One region of the Kitasatospora sp. NPDC058406 genome, then DNA from elsewhere that is predicted to be linked to it. Evidence: riboswitches for the same ligand, from Rfam matches in the RefSeq annotation. Region 1 holds a riboswitch; each other region holds the start of a gene.
The links. Region 1 has a riboswitch for S-adenosylmethionine ahead of thrC (threonine synthase). Riboswitches for the same ligand answer to the same signal wherever they lie in the genome.
Positions count from the first base shown of each region.

Region 1 (5,371 bases):
ACGCCTTCGACGCGATCAGCAAGGACCCCAAGCACGAGGCCCTGAAGCAGTTCGCGGCCGGGCTGGGCAACGCGAGCTTCTACCCGTTCGGCGACCCGGCCTGGGTGGAGGTCTCCAACCGGATCAAGGCCGGGATCGGGGCGGCCGCGACCGCCGACCCCAAGCCGGTCCTGGAGGACCTCCAGCAGACGGCCGTCAAGGAGGCCGCGAGGCTCCGCAAGTAGGCTGGCCGGCATGGGCGCGGGTGAGCTGGACGAGCGGGACCGGGCGGTGCTGGAGCTGGAGGGCCGGTCGTGGCGGACGGCCGGCGCCAAGGAACGGGCCGTCCGGGAGGAGCTGGGACTCTCCAGCACCCGGTACTACCAGCTGCTGAACGCGTTGCTCGACCGACCGGAGGCACTGGCGCACGCGCCGGTGCTGGTGAACCGGCTCCGGCGGGTCCGGGACGCCCGGCGCGCGGCACGGTAGGCGGGCGCCGCCCCGGCGCCCGACCCGGGAGCCCGACCGCCGCGTCGACGGATGACCCCCGTCCGGCCCGGGTACGGTCCCTGTCATGGGCCTTGCTGAGATTGCGCGACCGCTGACGGACGACGGACGGGCGGGCCTGGCGGCGTTGCTCGAAGAGCCGCGGGCGGCGGTGGTCGCCCTGGACTTCGACGGCACGCTGGCACCGATCGTGTCCGACCCGAGCCGTGCCCGGGCGCACCCGGGCGCGGCGGACGCCCTGCGCGGCCTGGTGCCGCACGTCGGGGCGGTCGTGGTGGTGACCGGGCGCCCGGCCGGGCTGGCGGTGGAGTACGGGGGCTTCGCCGAGGTCGGCGGGGTGGTGGTGCTCGGGCACTACGGCGCGGAGCGCTGGGAGGCCGGTGAGCTGACCGCGCCGCCGGTGCACCCCGGGGTGGCCGCGGTCCGGGCGGCGCTGCCGGACGTCCTGGCGGCGGCCGGGGCGCCGGACGGGACGTGGGTGGAGGACAAGGGCCGGTCGCTGGCCGTGCACACCCGGCGGACGGCCGAGCCCGCCGTCGCGTTCGAGCGGCTGGTGGAACCGGTCGGCGCACTGGCGGCCGAGCACGGCCTGGTGGTGGAGCCCGGTCGGCTGGTCCTTGAGCTGCGACCGCCGGGGGTGGACAAGGGGGCGGCACTGGAGGGCTTCCTGCGCGAGCGCGGCGCCCGGTCCGTGCTGTACGCGGGGGACGACCTGGGGGACGTCGCGGCCTTCGCGGCCGTGGAGAAGCTGCGCGGGGAGGGCCTGGCCGGCGTGACGGTCTGCAGCGGCGCGGTGGGGGACGCGCCGGTGCGGGAACTCGCCGACCGGGCGGACCTGGTGGTCCCGGGCCCGGCCGGCGTGGTGGAACTGCTGGCGGCACTGGGGGAGGAGCTCAGCGCAGGGCGTTGAGCTGGTCGAGGAACCACTGCTGGGGCGGGAGCGCGGTCGCGGCGGCCACGAGCCGCTTGGTGCGGTCGGCGCGCTCGCCGGCCGGCATGGTGAGCCCGGCGTGCAGGGCCTCGGCGGTGGCGACGACGTCGTACGGGTTGACGGTGAGCGCGTCCTCGCCGAGCTCGGCGTGGGCACCGGCCTCGCGGGACAGGACGAGGGCGCAGCCGTCGTCGGAGACCACCGGGACCTCCTTGGCGACCAGGTTCATGCCGTCCCGGATCGGGTTGACCAGGGCGACGTCGGCCATCCGGTACGCGGCCAGCGAGCGCGGGAAGTCGTCGTCGACGTGCAGGATCACCGGCTGCCAGCCGGGGGTGGCGAACTCCTCGTTGATCTCCTCGGCCAGCGCCTGCACCCGGGCCGTGTAGGCGCGGTACTCGGCGAGGTCGGTGCGGGACGGGTAGGCGAAGGCGATGTGGACCACCCGGTCGCGCCACTCGGGACGGGTGCGCAGCAGGTGCCGGTACGCCTGGAAGCCGCGGACGATGTTCTTGCTCAGCTCGGTGCGGTCGACCCGGACGACGGTCCGGCGGTCGCCGACGGCGGCGCGCAGGGTGGCGAGGCGGTCGTCGACGTCCGGGCGGTGGGCGCGCTCGCGCAGGAAGCCGGCGTCGGCGCCGAGACCGTGCACGCCGAGGTGGGTGGTGCGGCCCTCGTGGGTGACGGTGAGGGCGTCGCGGTCGACGGCGGCGCCGAGGACGGCTTCGCAGCAGTCGGCGAACGCGAGCGCCCAGCGCCGGGTGAGGAACCCGGCCCGGTCGGCGCCGAGGATGCCGGTCAGGACGGTCTCGGCGATGTCGTCGGGCAGCAGCCGGAAGTACTCGGGCGGGGCCCAGGGGGTGTGCGAGAAGTGGCCGATCCGCAGGTCGGGGCGGGCGGCGCGGAGCAGCGCCGGGGTCAGCGAGAGGTGGTAGTCCTGGACCAGGACGGCGGCGCCGGGTGCGGCCTCGGCGGCGAGGGCCCCGGCGAAGGCGGCGTTGTACGCGGTGTAGGCCTGCCACTCGGTGCGGAAGTCGGCGTCGAAGGCGGGCGCGGTCGGGGTGTCGTACAGCAGGTGGTGGATGAACCAGAGCGTCGAGTTGGCGACGCCGTTGTAGGCCCGGGCGAAGGTCTCCGGGTCTATGTCCAGCATCCGGACGGCCTGCCCGCCGACGTCGTGGCCGGCCCGGTCGAGGCGTCCGTCGGGGGCCTCCCGGGAGGCCCTGCGGTCGGCGTCGGAGAGGGCGGCGCAGACCCAGACGGCGTCCGGGTCGTCGATGGCGGAGAGCCCTGAGACCAGGCCGCCGCCGCCTCTGCGGAGGGTCAGCGTGCCGTCGTCCGCGGTGCCGAAGGACACCGGTCCCCGGTTGGACGCCACCAGGACGGGGGCAGTGCCGGTCGAATTCGAACGTTCGGTCGTGAGATCGCCCATGGTTGGTTGGTTGCCGGGGGTCCCGGGTCGCAAACCCCTCAGCGCCGGGTGGCGTATTCGGGGACGGTGTGCATCGGCGGGCGCTCGGTGGCGGTGACCGGGTGGGTGTGGGCCGTGAAGGCGCGGGTCTCCGGGTCGCGGGTGAACTGGGTGAGCAGCGGGTGGACCAGGTCGGCGGCGGCCTTGAGCCGGTGGGTGCGGTCGAGCCGCTCCAGGGCGGTGCGGTAGATGGTGGCGGCCATCCGGCCGAGCGCCTGGCCGTCCTGGTGCCGGTGGTGGCGGACGCCGACGTCCACCTGGGCGAGCGCGTCCAGCCCGGCCGTCTCCAGGGCGTCGACGAGCAGGCCGAGTTCGACGCCGTAGCCGGTCGGGAAGGGCAGGCGTTCGAGCAGGGAACGGCGGGCCGCGTACTCGCCGCCGAGCGGCTGGACGAAACCGGCGAGTTCCGGCCAGTGCAGGTTGAGCAGGGGGCGGGCGACCAGTTCGGTGACCCGGCCGCCGCCGGCCGGGACGACCGCCCCGTCGGTCTCCAGCGGGCGGTCGTACATGGCCTTGACCAGGTGGATGTCCGGGTCGGTGAGCAGCGGGCCGACGATGCCGGAGACCAGGGCGGGATCGAACGCGCGCAGGTCGGCGTCGACGAAGCAGACGATCTCACCGCGGGTGACCAGCAGCGATCGCCAGAGCACCTCGCCCTTGCCGGGGGCGGCGGGCAGCCGCGGGAGGATCGTGTCGCGGTGGACGACGGTGGCACCGGCCTCGGCGGCGACCGCGGCGGTGGCGTCGGCCGAGCCGGAGTCGACCACGACCAGTTCGTCGACCAGCGGCAGCCGTTCCACCAGCTCGCGGCGGATGGTGCGGACGATGTCGCCGACCGTGGCCTCCTCGTCCAGGGCGGGGAGGACGACGCTGACCGTGCCGGCCGGGCCCAGTGCGCGCTTGGCCGCCAGCAGGACGTCCACCGGGCGGTCGGCCGCGCTCCACGAGCGTCGGCGCAGCCAGGACGCCGTCTCGGGGAGGAGCGCGGGGATCGGTTCGGCGGGCACTGTTCTCTCCTCGGCGAGGTGGGATGGGACGGGTCATCTCGCGTGGCGGACGATCCCGTTCGGGGTTGACGCCTTCGGATACAGTCTTCGTACAGCGGTCGCACCTTCGCACGCCGGGGTCTCCGCTGAGCATGACCACAACTTCACAGAGCTCATCCAGAGGGACTGAGGGAACGGCCCGTTGACGTCCCGGCAACCTTCTCGCGCGGCTGTTGTCAACAGCGCCGGCGGGACAGGTGCCAATTCCGGCCTGTGGCGCGCCCGCGTCACGGGGAAGATGAGGAGAGAGGCCTCCGCCATCATGGCTATCGACACCGCCGCACCCGTCACCGTTGACCTCGGCCCCGCCGCCGCGCTGTCCTGTCGCGAGTGCGGCACCCGGTTCCCGCTCGGCCCCAGCTTCGCCTGCGTGGAGTGTTTCGGCCCGCTGGAGATCGCCTACGAGTTCGGCAGCGAGGGCGCGGAGGAACTGCGCAAGCGCATCGAGGCCGGTCCGGCGTCGATCTGGCGGTACGCTCCGCTGCTGCCGGTGCCGGCCGACGTCGCCTCCAAGCCGAACCTGAACCCGGGGTGGACCCCGCTGGTGAAGGCCGACAACCTGGGCCGCGAGCTCGGGTTCACCGCCCAGCTGCACATCAAGGACGACTCGGGCAACCCGACCCACTCCTTCAAGGACCGCGTGGTGGCCTGTGCCATCGAGGCCGCGCGGGCCTTCGGCTACACCACGCTGTCCTGCTCGTCGACCGGCAACCTGGCCGGTGCGGTGGGCGCGGCCGCGGCCCGGGCCGGCTTCAAGTCCTGCGTGTTCATCCCGCACGACCTAGAGCAGGGCAAGGTCGTGATGGCCGGGGTGTACGGCGGCGAGCTGGTCGGCATCGAGGGCAACTACGACGACGTGAACCGCTTCTGCTCGGAGCTGATCGGTGACCCGGCCGGCGAGGGCTGGGGCTTCGTCAACGTCAACCTGCGGCCGTACTACGGCGAGGGCTCCAAGACGCTGGCGTACGAGATCTGCGAGCAGCTGGGCTGGCGGCTGCCGGAGCAGATCGTGATCCCGATCGCCTCGGGGTCGCAGCTGACCAAGATCGACAAGGGGCTGCAGGAGCTGATCAGGCTCGGCCTGGTCGAGGACCGGCCGTACCGGGTCTTCGGCGCCCAGGCGGCGGGCTGCTCGCCGGTGTCGGCGGCGTTCAAGGCCGGCCACGACGTGATCCGGCCGGTCAAGCCGGACACCATCGCCAAGTCGCTGGCGATCGGCAACCCGGCCGACGGCCCGTACGTGCTCGACATCGCCCGGCGTACCGGTGGCGCGGTGGAGGACGTGACGGACGAGGAGGTCGTGGCGGCGATCCGGCTGCTGGCCCGGACCGAGGGCGTCTTCGCCGAGACCGCGGGCGGGGTGACCGTCGGCGTGCTGAAGAAGCTGGTCGAGACGGGACAGCTGGACCCGTCGAAGGAGACCGTCGCGATCAACAC
Region 1 is NZ_JBHXKE010000323.1:539-5,909, reverse strand. Features, by position in the region: gene ACFWOG_RS37230 (extracellular solute-binding protein) at 1-224, shown strand, start outside; gene ACFWOG_RS37225 (DUF3263 domain-containing protein) at 235-468, shown strand; gene otsB (trehalose-phosphatase) at 554-1,396, shown strand; gene ACFWOG_RS37215 (trehalose-6-phosphate synthase) at 1,380-2,849, opposite strand; gene ACFWOG_RS37210 (glucosyl-3-phosphoglycerate synthase) at 2,888-3,895, opposite strand; SAM riboswitch class I at 4,045-4,179, shown strand; gene thrC (threonine synthase) at 4,197-5,371, shown strand, end outside.

Region 2 (5,371 bases), on a different contig from region 1:
CCGTGTGCCGTCCACCGCACGGGCGGGGCATCAGCCCTGCTCGCCGACGACCTCGGGCCCGGCGTCCGCCGCACCCGGGCGGGCGACCAGCTCGACCTGGTCCACCGCGTTGCACCAGCGGCATCGCACCGACTCGACGGTCTCGCTGAGGACCTGGGTCTCCTCGACCTTGGAATCGCCGGCCAGGTCGAAGTGGAGGAACTCGGTCACCCGGGCGGTGCGGGTGACGTCGAAACGGGTCAGGTTTCCGCAGAGCGTGCAGCGCCAGCGCGTCTCGGCGGTCAGAGCGGGGACAGTCATCGGGGGTCCTCTCGGGTGGTCCCTGGACGGGCTCAGGCGCTCCCCCCGGAGCCCCGGCGTCGGCGGCGGGAGGCGGGAAGGCCCGCCCCAAGCCTATTGCCTGGGGCAACCTTCGTGACCACCGGTCACGGCGATCACCGCCTTGGGCCACCTGCCGTAACGACGCGGTCCCGCCCGGTCCGCCGGAGGGATGCTTGGCGGCATGGCGATCCCGGTCCTCGACCACGCCGGTGCGCGCGACGGCCGACCGGCCGCCGCCGCTCCGGCCGTCTGCTACGCGCTGATCGCGCTCAACACCGTGGTCTTCCTGTTCGGGCCGGCCGCCGGACTCAATCCGCTGTACGGGCGCGACCAGGCCCGGGTCTGTGCCGAGCAGCGCTACGAACAGCGCTGGGGGGCCGTGCCGGCCGAACTGCTGGCCGGGCATCCGCTCACCGCCGAACAGCTGGCCGAGGCCCCCGACCCGGTGCCCGGCTGCCCGGCCGCGCCGACCCCGGGGAAGCACCCGGCGCTCTCGGTGCTCAGCGCGCTCTTCCTGCACGGCGGCTGGCTGCACCTGCTGGGCAACCTGCTCTTCCTCCACGTCTTCGGCCCGACCGTCGAACGGCGGCTCGGCCGCCCCCGGTTCGTCCTCTTCTACCTGGCGGCCGGGGCGGTGGCCACCTACGGCTTCGCGCTCGCCGAGGCGCACACGGCGGACTCGACCCGGGTGCTGATCGGCGCCTCCGGGGCGATCTCGGCCGTTCTCGGCGCCTACCTCCGCCTGCACCCGCGGGCCCGGGTCACCACGCTCGTCCCGCTACTGCTCTTCCTCCCGCTGCGGTTCCCGGCCTGGCTGGTGCTCGGGCTCTGGTTCGCCCTGCAGTGGTGGTCGGTCCATTCGGCGGGGCCGGGGGTCGCCTACCTGGTGCACGTGATCGGCTTCGCGGCCGGCTTCCTCTACGCCTGCACCCTGGCCGAGCGCCGCCCCCGGGCCGCCCGCCGCCCGCGACCGTCCGGCTGACGCCCGATACGCTGGCGGCACCTCACAAAGGAGCTCGCACCGTGATCACCGCCATCGTCCTGATCAAGACCAGCGTCGACCGCATCCCGGAGATCGCCGAGGCGATCGCCGCCATCGAGGGCGTCAGCGAGGTCTACTCGGTGACCGGCGGGTACGACCTGGTCGCGATGGTGCGGGTGCGGCGGCACGACGACCTCGCCGAGGTGATCCCCGGCCGGCTCAACAAGGTCCCGGGCGTGGCCCACACCGAGACCCAGATCGCCTTCCGCACCTACTCCCAGCACGACCTGGAGGCCGCCTTCGCGATCGGCCTCGACGCCTGACCCCGTCGGGCGCCCGGCCGGCGCTCCGTCAGGCTCCCCGACGGGTGTCCGCGACGCAACGGCCGCCCTCGTTGCGGTAGTTCCAGGCCGCCCCGTCCGTGACCAGGTCGCGGACGGCGGTCAGGAACCGGTCGATGTGCTCGTCCGGGGTGCCCGCGCCGAAGCTCACGCGGATCGCGTTCAGGCTGCGCTCGCCCGGCAGCGAGGGCTCGGGCGCACCGCACTCGGACGGCGCGACGTCCTCGTCGCCGAGCAGGGTGCGGAGCAGCGGGTGCGCACAGAACAGGCCGTCGCGCACGCCGATGCCGTACTCGGCGGAGAGCGCGGCCGAGAAGTGCGAGCTGTTCCAGTCCTGGACGACGAAGGAGAGCACGCCCACCCGGGCCGACTCCGGGCCGAACAGGTTGAGCACCTTGACCTGCGGGATCTCCGCCAGTCCGGCCTTCAGCCGCTCGACCAGCACGCGCTCGCGGGCCTCCAGCGCGTCGAAGCCGGCCTCGGTGAGGGCCCGGCAGGCGGAGGCGATCGCGTACGCGCCGATCACGTTCGGGGAGCCGGCCTCGTGCCGGGCCGGGCCGGTGTGCCACTGCACGGCGACCGAGCCGTCCTCCTCGCGGGCCACCGTCCGGGTGGCGCCGCCGCCGGCCAGGTACGGCTCGGCCGCGTCCAGCCAGTCGGAGCGGCCGGCCAGCACACCGGCACCGAACGGCGCGTACAGCTTGTGCCCGGAGAAGGCGATCCAGTCCACGTCCAGCTCGCGCACCGAGACGCGGTGGTGCGGGGCCAGCTGTGCGGCGTCCAGCACCACCCGGGCGCCGTGGCGGTGGGCGGTCCGGGTCAGCTCGGCGACCGGCCACAGCTCGCCGGTGACGTTCGAGGCGCCGGTGACACAGAGCAGCTTGGGGCCCTCGGGCGACTCGGCCAGCGCGGCGTCGAAGGCGGCGACCGCCTCGGCGTGCGAGCGCGGGGCGCGCAGGTAGGTGACGGCCAGGCCGGCGTGCGCCCAGGGCAGCAGCGAGGCGTGGTGCTCGGTCTCGAACGCGAACACCCGGGTGCCGGCCGGGACGGCGGCGGCCAGCAGGTTCAGCGAGTCGGTGGTGGCGCGGGTGAAGACCACCTGGTCGCCCTCGCGCAGGTCCAGGAACTCGGTGACGGTGCGGCGGCTCTGCTCGAACAGGTCGGTGGAGAGCTGCGAGAGGTACCCGGCGCCGCGGTGCACGCTGCCGTAGTACGGGGCGTAGGCGGCGACGTCGTCCCAGACCCGCTGGAGCGCCGGGGAGCTGGCGGCGTAGTCGAGCGCCGCGTAGCCGACCTTCTCACCGGTGGCGAGCGGGACCTGGACGTCGTGGCCGAGGACGGCGAGGAGCGGCTGCGCGGCGTCGGTCTGGTCGAGGACGGCGGCCGGGAACTGGGAGGAAAGGGACATGGGGATGCACTCCTTCTACGGGCCTGGACCCCGGGAGTACACCTCGTCCGGCGTCCGCGCTTGTCACGCGGACGGATTGCCGCATGACCCGGTCCTCACCCAGGGCACCCCGCCACGGACGGAGGGTTGCCGGACAGCCAGCTGGGGCTTGATGCTGTCACTCATGACCTGGCGAAGACTCTAGGTCGCGTCCGTCCCGTGGTCAAACACGGGTCCACATCCCGGACGGCCGTCCGGGCAGCGGTCGGCGGACCGGGCTGCGGCCCGGCCGGCCCGGGTCGCGGCCGGGAACGCGAAAGGCCGGCGGGAGACGCCCCGCCGGCCCCTGTCGCCGCATCAGACCCGCGCGGTGGCCTCCGACCAGTGCTTCAGCAGGTCCCGGGCGGCGCCCGAGTCGATCGCCGCCGCGGTCCGCTCCATACCGGCCGCCAGCTGCTCCGACAGCGGCGCGTCGGTCAGGTCGAGTGCCACCAGTGCCGCCGCCGAGTTCAGCACGACGGCGTCCCGGACCGGCCCGTGCTCCCCGGCCAGGAGCCGGCGCGCGACGTCCGCGTTGTACGCCGGGTCCGCCCCGCGCAGCGCCTCGATGCCGACCGGCTCGATCCCGACGTCGCGCGGGTCGAGGACGGTCTCGGTCACGGCGCCGTCGCGGACGATCCAGACCCGCGAGGTGGTGGTGATGGTCAGCTCGTCGAGGCCGTCGTCGCCGCGGAAGACCAGTGCGGTGGAGCCGCGCCGCGCCAGCACGCCGGCGATCAGCTCAGCGAGCCGGGTGTCGAAGCAGCCGATCGCGTGCGCGGTCACCCGCGCCGGGTTGGTGAGCGGCCCGAGGATGTTGAACGCGGTGGGCACCCCGAGGTCGCGGCGGGCCGGGGCGGCGTGCCGCATCGACGGGTGGAAGGTGGCCGCGAAGCAGAACGTCAGCCCGACCTCCTCGGCCACCTCGGCGACCCGGCTCGGCGCCAGGTCCAGCCGGATCCCGAGCTTCTCCAGCACGTCCGAGGACCCGCTCGACGAGGAGGCGGCCCGGTTGCCGTGCTTGACCACCTTGGCGCCCGCCGCCGCCGCGACGATCGCCGACATGGTGGAGATGTTGACGGTCTTCGCCCGGTCGCCGCCGGTACCGACGATGTCCACCGCCGGGCCGGGGACGGACAGCGGCTCGGCGTGCGCGTACATCGAGTCGACCAGTCCGGAGATCTCGTCGACCGTCTCGCCCTTGGCCCGCAGCGCCACCATGAACCCGGCGACCTGGACCGGGGACGCCTCGCCGCTCATGATCCGGTCCATCGCCCAGGCGGTGGCCGAGCGGTCGAGGTCCTCCCCGCGCAGCAGCACCGTCAGGATGTCCGGCCAGGTGCGGACCACCTGCGCGGGGTCGCTACCGCCGTTCGCAGGGTGCGCGTTCACCATGGCTGACTCCAGCTCTCGCTCCCCGGTGTACGGGGATGGACCGTAGGGACGGAGTCAGCCTATCGAGCGGCGGGGCACCGGGGCTCCGCCGTTCACCCTTCTTCTCCCGTAGTGAGACGCGAGGCCCCGGACTCCCCGTCCGGAACGCCCCTCCCGGGAGGCACGGCCCGGCCGCCCCCGGTCCCGGGGGGCCTGCGACCTCCGCGCGCCCGCTAGCGGGCGGCCGGCGTCCGCTTGGCCAGCCGCGCCCGGAGCAGCGTGCCCGCGGCCCCGGCCAGCGCCACCGGGTCCACCGGCTGGGAGATCGCCGCGTCGGCCCGGCTCCAGGCGGCGAGCCAGGAGTCCTGCGGCCGGCCGATCAGCACCAGCAGCGGCGGGCACCCGTAGATCTCGTCCTTCAGCTGCCGGGCGAGTCCGAGCCCGCCGGCCGGAACCGCCTCCCCGTCCAGCACACAGAGGTCCACGCCGCCCTTCTCCAGCGCCTTGAGCACCGCGGGGGTGGTCGCGCACTCCAGGTAGGACAGCTCCGGCAGATCCTCGGCCACCCGGCTGCCGAGTGCCGTGCGCACCTGCTCGCGGGTGGTGCGGTCGTGGCTGTAGACGAGAACGGTCAGCGTCTCGTCTGTCGTGTACGCCATGGGCCCTGCTCCCTCACGTGTGATCCGGACCACGTTCGCCTCTCCCCGGATGCTACTCCCGATCACCGGCCGCCGAGCCACTCCCGCGCGATCCTTCTCAAGCCGCCGCGCCCACGACTGGTCCGGCCGGAGGACAGCGCGTCACCCTCACCCCCTCAGTCCACCCGTACGGCGGACGGGGAGCTTCTCCCCTTACTACCGGAGGGCCCCGAAAGGGTGGTGCGACACGCGGGCAACAGGGTCGAAGGGGCCTTCGAAGAACCGTCAG
Region 2 is NZ_JBHXKE010000002.1:39,855-45,225, forward strand. Features, by position in the region: gene ACFWOG_RS00695 (hypothetical protein) at 31-300, opposite strand; gene ACFWOG_RS00700 (rhomboid family intramembrane serine protease) at 503-1,303, shown strand; gene ACFWOG_RS00705 (Lrp/AsnC ligand binding domain-containing protein) at 1,345-1,626, shown strand; gene ACFWOG_RS00710 (aminotransferase class V-fold PLP-dependent enzyme) at 1,655-3,052, opposite strand; SAM riboswitch class IV at 3,104-3,221, opposite strand; gene trpD (anthranilate phosphoribosyltransferase) at 3,389-4,465, opposite strand; gene ACFWOG_RS00720 (hypothetical protein) at 4,678-5,103, opposite strand.
Region 2: linked by a shared signal. The riboswitch ahead of ACFWOG_RS00710 (aminotransferase class V-fold PLP-dependent enzyme) and the one ahead of thrC (threonine synthase) in region 1 are both predicted to bind S-adenosylmethionine.

Region 3 (5,371 bases), on a different contig from region 1:
GTTGGAGCCCTCGGCGAGCAGGTAGAACCAGTGGTTCAGCGGGCCCGCGGCCGCGTGGACCTCGGTGCTCGGGATCGAGGAGGAGTAGCAGTTCGGGTCGCCGTTGACCAGCGAGGGGTTGGCCATGTTGCGGATCGGACCGCGACCGACCAGGTTGATCATCTCGCCGACGGTGTAGTCCGGGTTGTCGTACGGGGCGGGCTGGTTGACGTACGCCTCGGTCAGTGCGCCGAAGATGTCGCCGGTGCCCTCGCCCAGGCCGTTCTCGTTGTTGGCGCCGCCCGGGGTGAACTGGTCGATGCCGTGGCCGAACTCGTGGCCGACGACGTCGATCGAGGAGATCCACTCGTTGGCGTTGTTGTGGCCGATCGAGACCGAGGAGCCGTCCCAGTAGGCGTTGACGTCGTTCAGGCCGACCTTGACCGGCCAGCTGCCGCCGTTCCCGTTGTGGCCGTTGCGCCCCAGCCAGTCCCGGAGCATGTCCCATTCCTTCTGCGCCGCGAACATCACGTCGCCGCAGCCGGTCTCCTTGCTGGTGGGGCTGCCGTTGCCCCAGGAGTCGGAGGACTTGGAGAACACCTGGCCGGTGGCGTTGTCGGCACAGCTCAGGCCCGGCCGGCTCGGGTCGCGCAGCGAGTACGAGCTGCCGGAGCCGGTGGTCGTGATGGTGACCGGCGGCGGGCCGTTCCACTTGCTGTTGATCGTGCCGGCCCGGACGTCGTCGTAGCTGTCGATGACCTCGCCGCTGCGGGCGTCGACGAAGACGTGCAGACGGCTCGGCGCCGACTCGGTGCGGCCGGTGAGCACGGTCTCCCAGGCGAGTCGCCCGGCGCCGTCCTGGACGCGGACCACCAGGCGGCGCGTCTCCACGCCGTTGACGGTGACCAGCTTGGTGCGGGAGGTCTTCTCCGCCTTGTCGGCGCTGATCAGGGGGGTGGTCGGCACGCCGATCGGGCCGGAGGAGGCGGACTGCGACCCGCGCACCTTGCCCTCGCCGTCGGCTATGACGACGGCGTCGCCGCCGACCACGGGCAGGCCCTTGTAGCTGCGCTCGTAGGCGACGGAGTAGAGGCCGGCGAGCCAGGGGGTGACGGACTGACGCTCGTACGTCTCGCCCGGGCCCTTGGCCAGGGCGTCCAGACCTGCCGCGGCCGCCTGGTCGGCGGCGTTCACGGCTGCGGTCAGCGCGCTCGGCGGCGCGATGGCCGACGGGCCCGGGTCGGCAGCGGCCTGCCCGACCGCGGTGGCGGTGAGCATGCCTGCCAGGACGGCCAGGGTGGTGCCCGCCGTCAGTAATCTGCGTTTCATTACGAGGCTCCTCGAACGTGGGGGTGCTCGACCGCGGACGGGTGTGCCGGAAAGGCACTCACCGCGGGCCGCATGGGGGACGGCCGTTGCGGGCGTCCGCGCTCGGGTGCCGGAACCCTCACACGCCGTCATGCCACGGTCAACGGGTTCGGCGAGCACTTCGAGCTGTTGGCAAGTTCTGTCAAGCCGCCCACCTGATAACGGTGTTGGGGTCCGGAAGGGCAGCGTGGGAGGCCAGGGCACGTGCAGAGGTTGAGACCAGCTGGTGGAGAGGTTGAGACCAGAGGGGAAAAGTGGTTGAGACCACGTCATGTACGGAGGGGTCCTCCGTCCAGTACCGTCCTCCTCAGCGGACCTCCCCACCGGAAGGCCCGGGAGCGCACTCGGGAGGGCAGCCCCGTTGCACCGGAACCGCGGCGCGGCGACCCTCGCCGAGGACGAACTCTGGCGTGCCTTCGGCCTCCGCCTGCGGCAGTGGCGCCGCCGCGCGGGCCTCACCCAGGCCCAGCTGGGCGCCGAGATCGGCTACGACCACACCGCCGTCAGCAAGCTCGAACACGGCACCCGCCGCACCAGCCCGCGCCTCGCCGACCGCCTCGACGACCTCCTCGCCGCCGGCGGCGAACTGCGCACCGCCTGCCGACGGGCCGAGGACGGCGAACCGGAGGACGGCGCCGGGCTGCCGGCCGACTGGGCCCGTCCCCCGCTCCCCGGCCCGCCCGTCTCCCTCGTCGGCCCCGCCCTCCCGCCCTCGCTCACCGCCCGGCCGCCCGAGCGCCTCCCCGACTACGGACTGCTCTGTCCGCTGCACGACGCCGACGGCTGCGCCGTCCCCGAAGCCACCGACCTCGCCGCCCTGCACGCCGCCTTCCGCGCCGCCGACCCCGAGACCGCCCCGCCCCTCGACCCCGACACCGTTCACGCCCTCACCGGCCTGCTCGCCGCCCACCTCCGCGCCGGCGAGGCCCCCACCGGCCCCGGCACCGCCGCCGTCGAGGAGACCCTCCGGGTCATCCTCCGGCGCCTCGCCGCCCACCCGGCGGGCCTGACCCGGCGCCCGCTCGCCCGGCTCGCCGCCGAGTACGCCCACGCGGCCGGCGCCCTGCGCATGCAGGACGGCCGCAACGCCACCGCGATGGCCTGCTTCGACCGCGCCCTCAGCTGGTCCGAACTCGCCGGGGACCCCGCCACCCAGGTCGCCGCGCTCAGCGACATGAGTGCCCTCGCCCGCCTCGACGGCGACCCCGCCGCCGCGCTCGGGTACGCCCGCGAGATGGCCCGGGCGGCGCCGGGCCGGCACTGGGCGGGGGCGATGAGCCAGATCGGCCAGGCCCGCGCCTACGCGCTGGCGGGCGACGTCCGCGCCACCGTCCGGCACCTCGCCCGCGCGCGGCTCCACCTCGACCACATCGGGGCCCACGACGAGACGGACGCGGCCTGGCTCTCCATCGCCTCGATGCGGCTGCGGGTGGAGGCGGGCGCCGCCGCGGCACTGCGCGACGCGGCCGCCGCCGCCGGGGACCTCCGGCTGGCGCGCCGGGCCGTGGACGCCGCCGAGACGGCGCTCGCCCTCCTCGCGCCCGACCAACTGCCCTCCGCCCGGTTGCTGTTCACCGTCCGGGTGGCGGACTGCCTGCTGGTGGCGCGCGACCCCCGGGCGGCGGCGGAGCTGCTGGGCCCGGTGTTCGCGGCGGACGCCGGCGGGGCGGGGCTGCCGGCGCTGGTGCGGCACGAACTGGCCGGGCTGCGCGAGCGGCTGACGGCGCACGGGCTGGCGGGGTAGGGGTCGAGGGCACGCCGGCACGGGACGGTGCGGGTGGGACGGCGGGTGGGACGGCGGGCGAGGGCGCGCGCCGGAGCGGGACCGGCGGGGCCGTGGCGGGATCCTTGCGGGGCCGGGTGATCGTGCCGATCGTGTGTCCGGTCGTACCCGAGCGGCGACCGGGCCGCCTCGCCTGCCGGCGACAGGGGCCTCACCCGGGCCCCCGGGCCCGCCGGGTGAGGCCGCCGGTGCCCTTCGCGCACGGTCGGCCGGGCCCCGGAACGGCCCCCGGGCAACCGACGGACCGTCAGAGCGGAACCCGCCGGTCCGGACCTCGCCGTCCGCCCACCGACCCACTGTGGCAGCGGTGTTGCGGCCGGATTGCGCCCCGTTTCGCGGCGGTGCGGCCGACGTCCGGACCGGCGGATTCGTGGACGCCGAGGGCGGTTCCCGCAATTGACGGGATCGGCGGCGCCTTCCTAGACTCGGACCGGCGAAGAATGTCAGCCACGGGCCCCGGCCGGCTGACTGGCAACCCCCACACTGCGGTGGGGTGCCCCGGGGATAAGCCGGGTGACGTGGCGTTCCGATGACGCGTCGTCACAAGCGCAGTCATGGCCCGGTTGGGCTCGGGGGACGGAGAAGGTCGTGGAACAGCGGGCGGGCGGACGCAACGCCGCGGGCCTCAGGCTGGTGGCCAGGCTCGACGTCGACCTGCTCCGGCGCGCCAGCTCCCTCTGTCGCTGACGCCGGTCGGCCGGCCGGGCAGTGCTGCCCGCCTCGGTCGGTCCGTCCGATTCCCTCGCCCACGACCCCGTGCGAGGAGGAGCGCCCAGCGGCCCGACCTCCCGTGCGCATTGCTCCAGGAGAACGGATGCCCACCTTCCCCGCGCCCCGAGACCCGTCGAGATCCCTCCCGGTCGGCCGGGAGCCCGAGTACCGGAGACTGCGCGACGCGTTCGACCGCTGCGCGGCCGGCGCCGGAAGCGTGATCGTCCTGCACGGGTCGGTCGGCAGCGGCCGCAGCGACCTGCTCTACGCCTTCACCGACACCGCGGCCGAGCGCGGCGCGCACGTCCTCGTCGGCACCGGCTCGCCACTGGAGCGGGAGTTCCCGCTGGGGCTGGCCCGGCAGCTGCTCCAGGGCGCCGACCTCGAACCGGAGGAGGCCGCCGCGGCGGAGTCGCTGCTCGCCCAGGGCGCCGCCGAGGGGGCCCGCCCGGTCCTGCCGGACGGCCCGCAGGGGCAGCTCACCCAGCGCACCCTGGAGGGCCTGTTCCGGTTGGTCCGCCGGCTGGCCGAGCGCGCCCCCGTCCTGATCGCCGTCGACGACCGGCAGGACGCCGACCCGCAGTCGCTGGAGTTCCTGCTCTACCTGGTCCGCCGTACCCGCAGCGCGGGTGTGCTCACGGTGCTCAGCTCGCGCGAGACCATGACCCCGTCCAACCCCTTCTTCGAGGTCGAACTCGCCCGCCAGCCGCACCACCAGCACATCCGCCTCGACCTGCTCTCCGCCGACCTGGTCGCCGAACTCCTCCGGGCCCGGCTCGGCGCGGCGTCCGCCCGACTGGCCGTCGAGGCGCACGCCCTGACGGGCGGCAACCCGCTGCTCGTGCACAGCCTGATCGGCGACCAGGAGACCGCCGGCGTCCCGGACGAGCTGGTCGTCGGCGAGGGCTACCGGCGCGGGCTGATGCACTGCCTGCACCGGATCGACCCGCTGGCGCTGCACTACGCTCGGGGCGTCGCCGTGCTCGGCGCGTCCGCGACCCCGGACCTGCTCGCCGAACTCCTCCTGCTGGCCCCGGACTCGCTGCCCAGGGCGCTCTACCTGCTGCACGCGGCCGGTCTCTTCCGGGACGGCGGGTTCCGCCATCCGACCGCCGCCGGGGACCTGCTGGCCGCGATGCGGCCGGTCGAGCTGGCGGCCCTGCACCAGCGGGCCGGCCGGCTGCTGCGCGCGGCCGGAGCGGCCGACGCGACCGTGCACGGGCACGCACGGGTGGCGGAGGGGCACCTGCGCAGTTCGCTGTCGGCTGCCGGCAGTGCCTCCGGCGAGGTGCCCGGACCGGGTGCGGGCACGGGGGGCGGCGCGGGCACCGGCGCGGGCACCTACGGCTGGCCGCCGGGCCTGGACGGGACCGGCGGTGCCGGCCCGGTCGGTGGAGTCGGTGGTGCCGGGAGCACCGGGGGCTTCGGTGCGACGCCGAGCGCCGTCGGAAGCGTGCCCGCGAGCACCCTCGGGAGCGCCGCCGGCTTCGGCGGGGCGTGGACCGCGGACGACGCCGGCCCCGTCGGGGG
Region 3 is NZ_JBHXKE010000308.1:1,818-7,188, reverse strand. Features, by position in the region: gene ACFWOG_RS36650 (M28 family peptidase) at 1-1,308, opposite strand, end outside; gene ACFWOG_RS36645 (helix-turn-helix domain-containing protein) at 1,709-3,091, shown strand; SAM riboswitch class IV at 3,563-3,685, shown strand; gene ACFWOG_RS36640 (AAA family ATPase) at 3,945-5,371, shown strand, end outside.
Region 3: linked by a shared signal. The riboswitch ahead of ACFWOG_RS36640 (AAA family ATPase) and the one ahead of thrC (threonine synthase) in region 1 are both predicted to bind S-adenosylmethionine.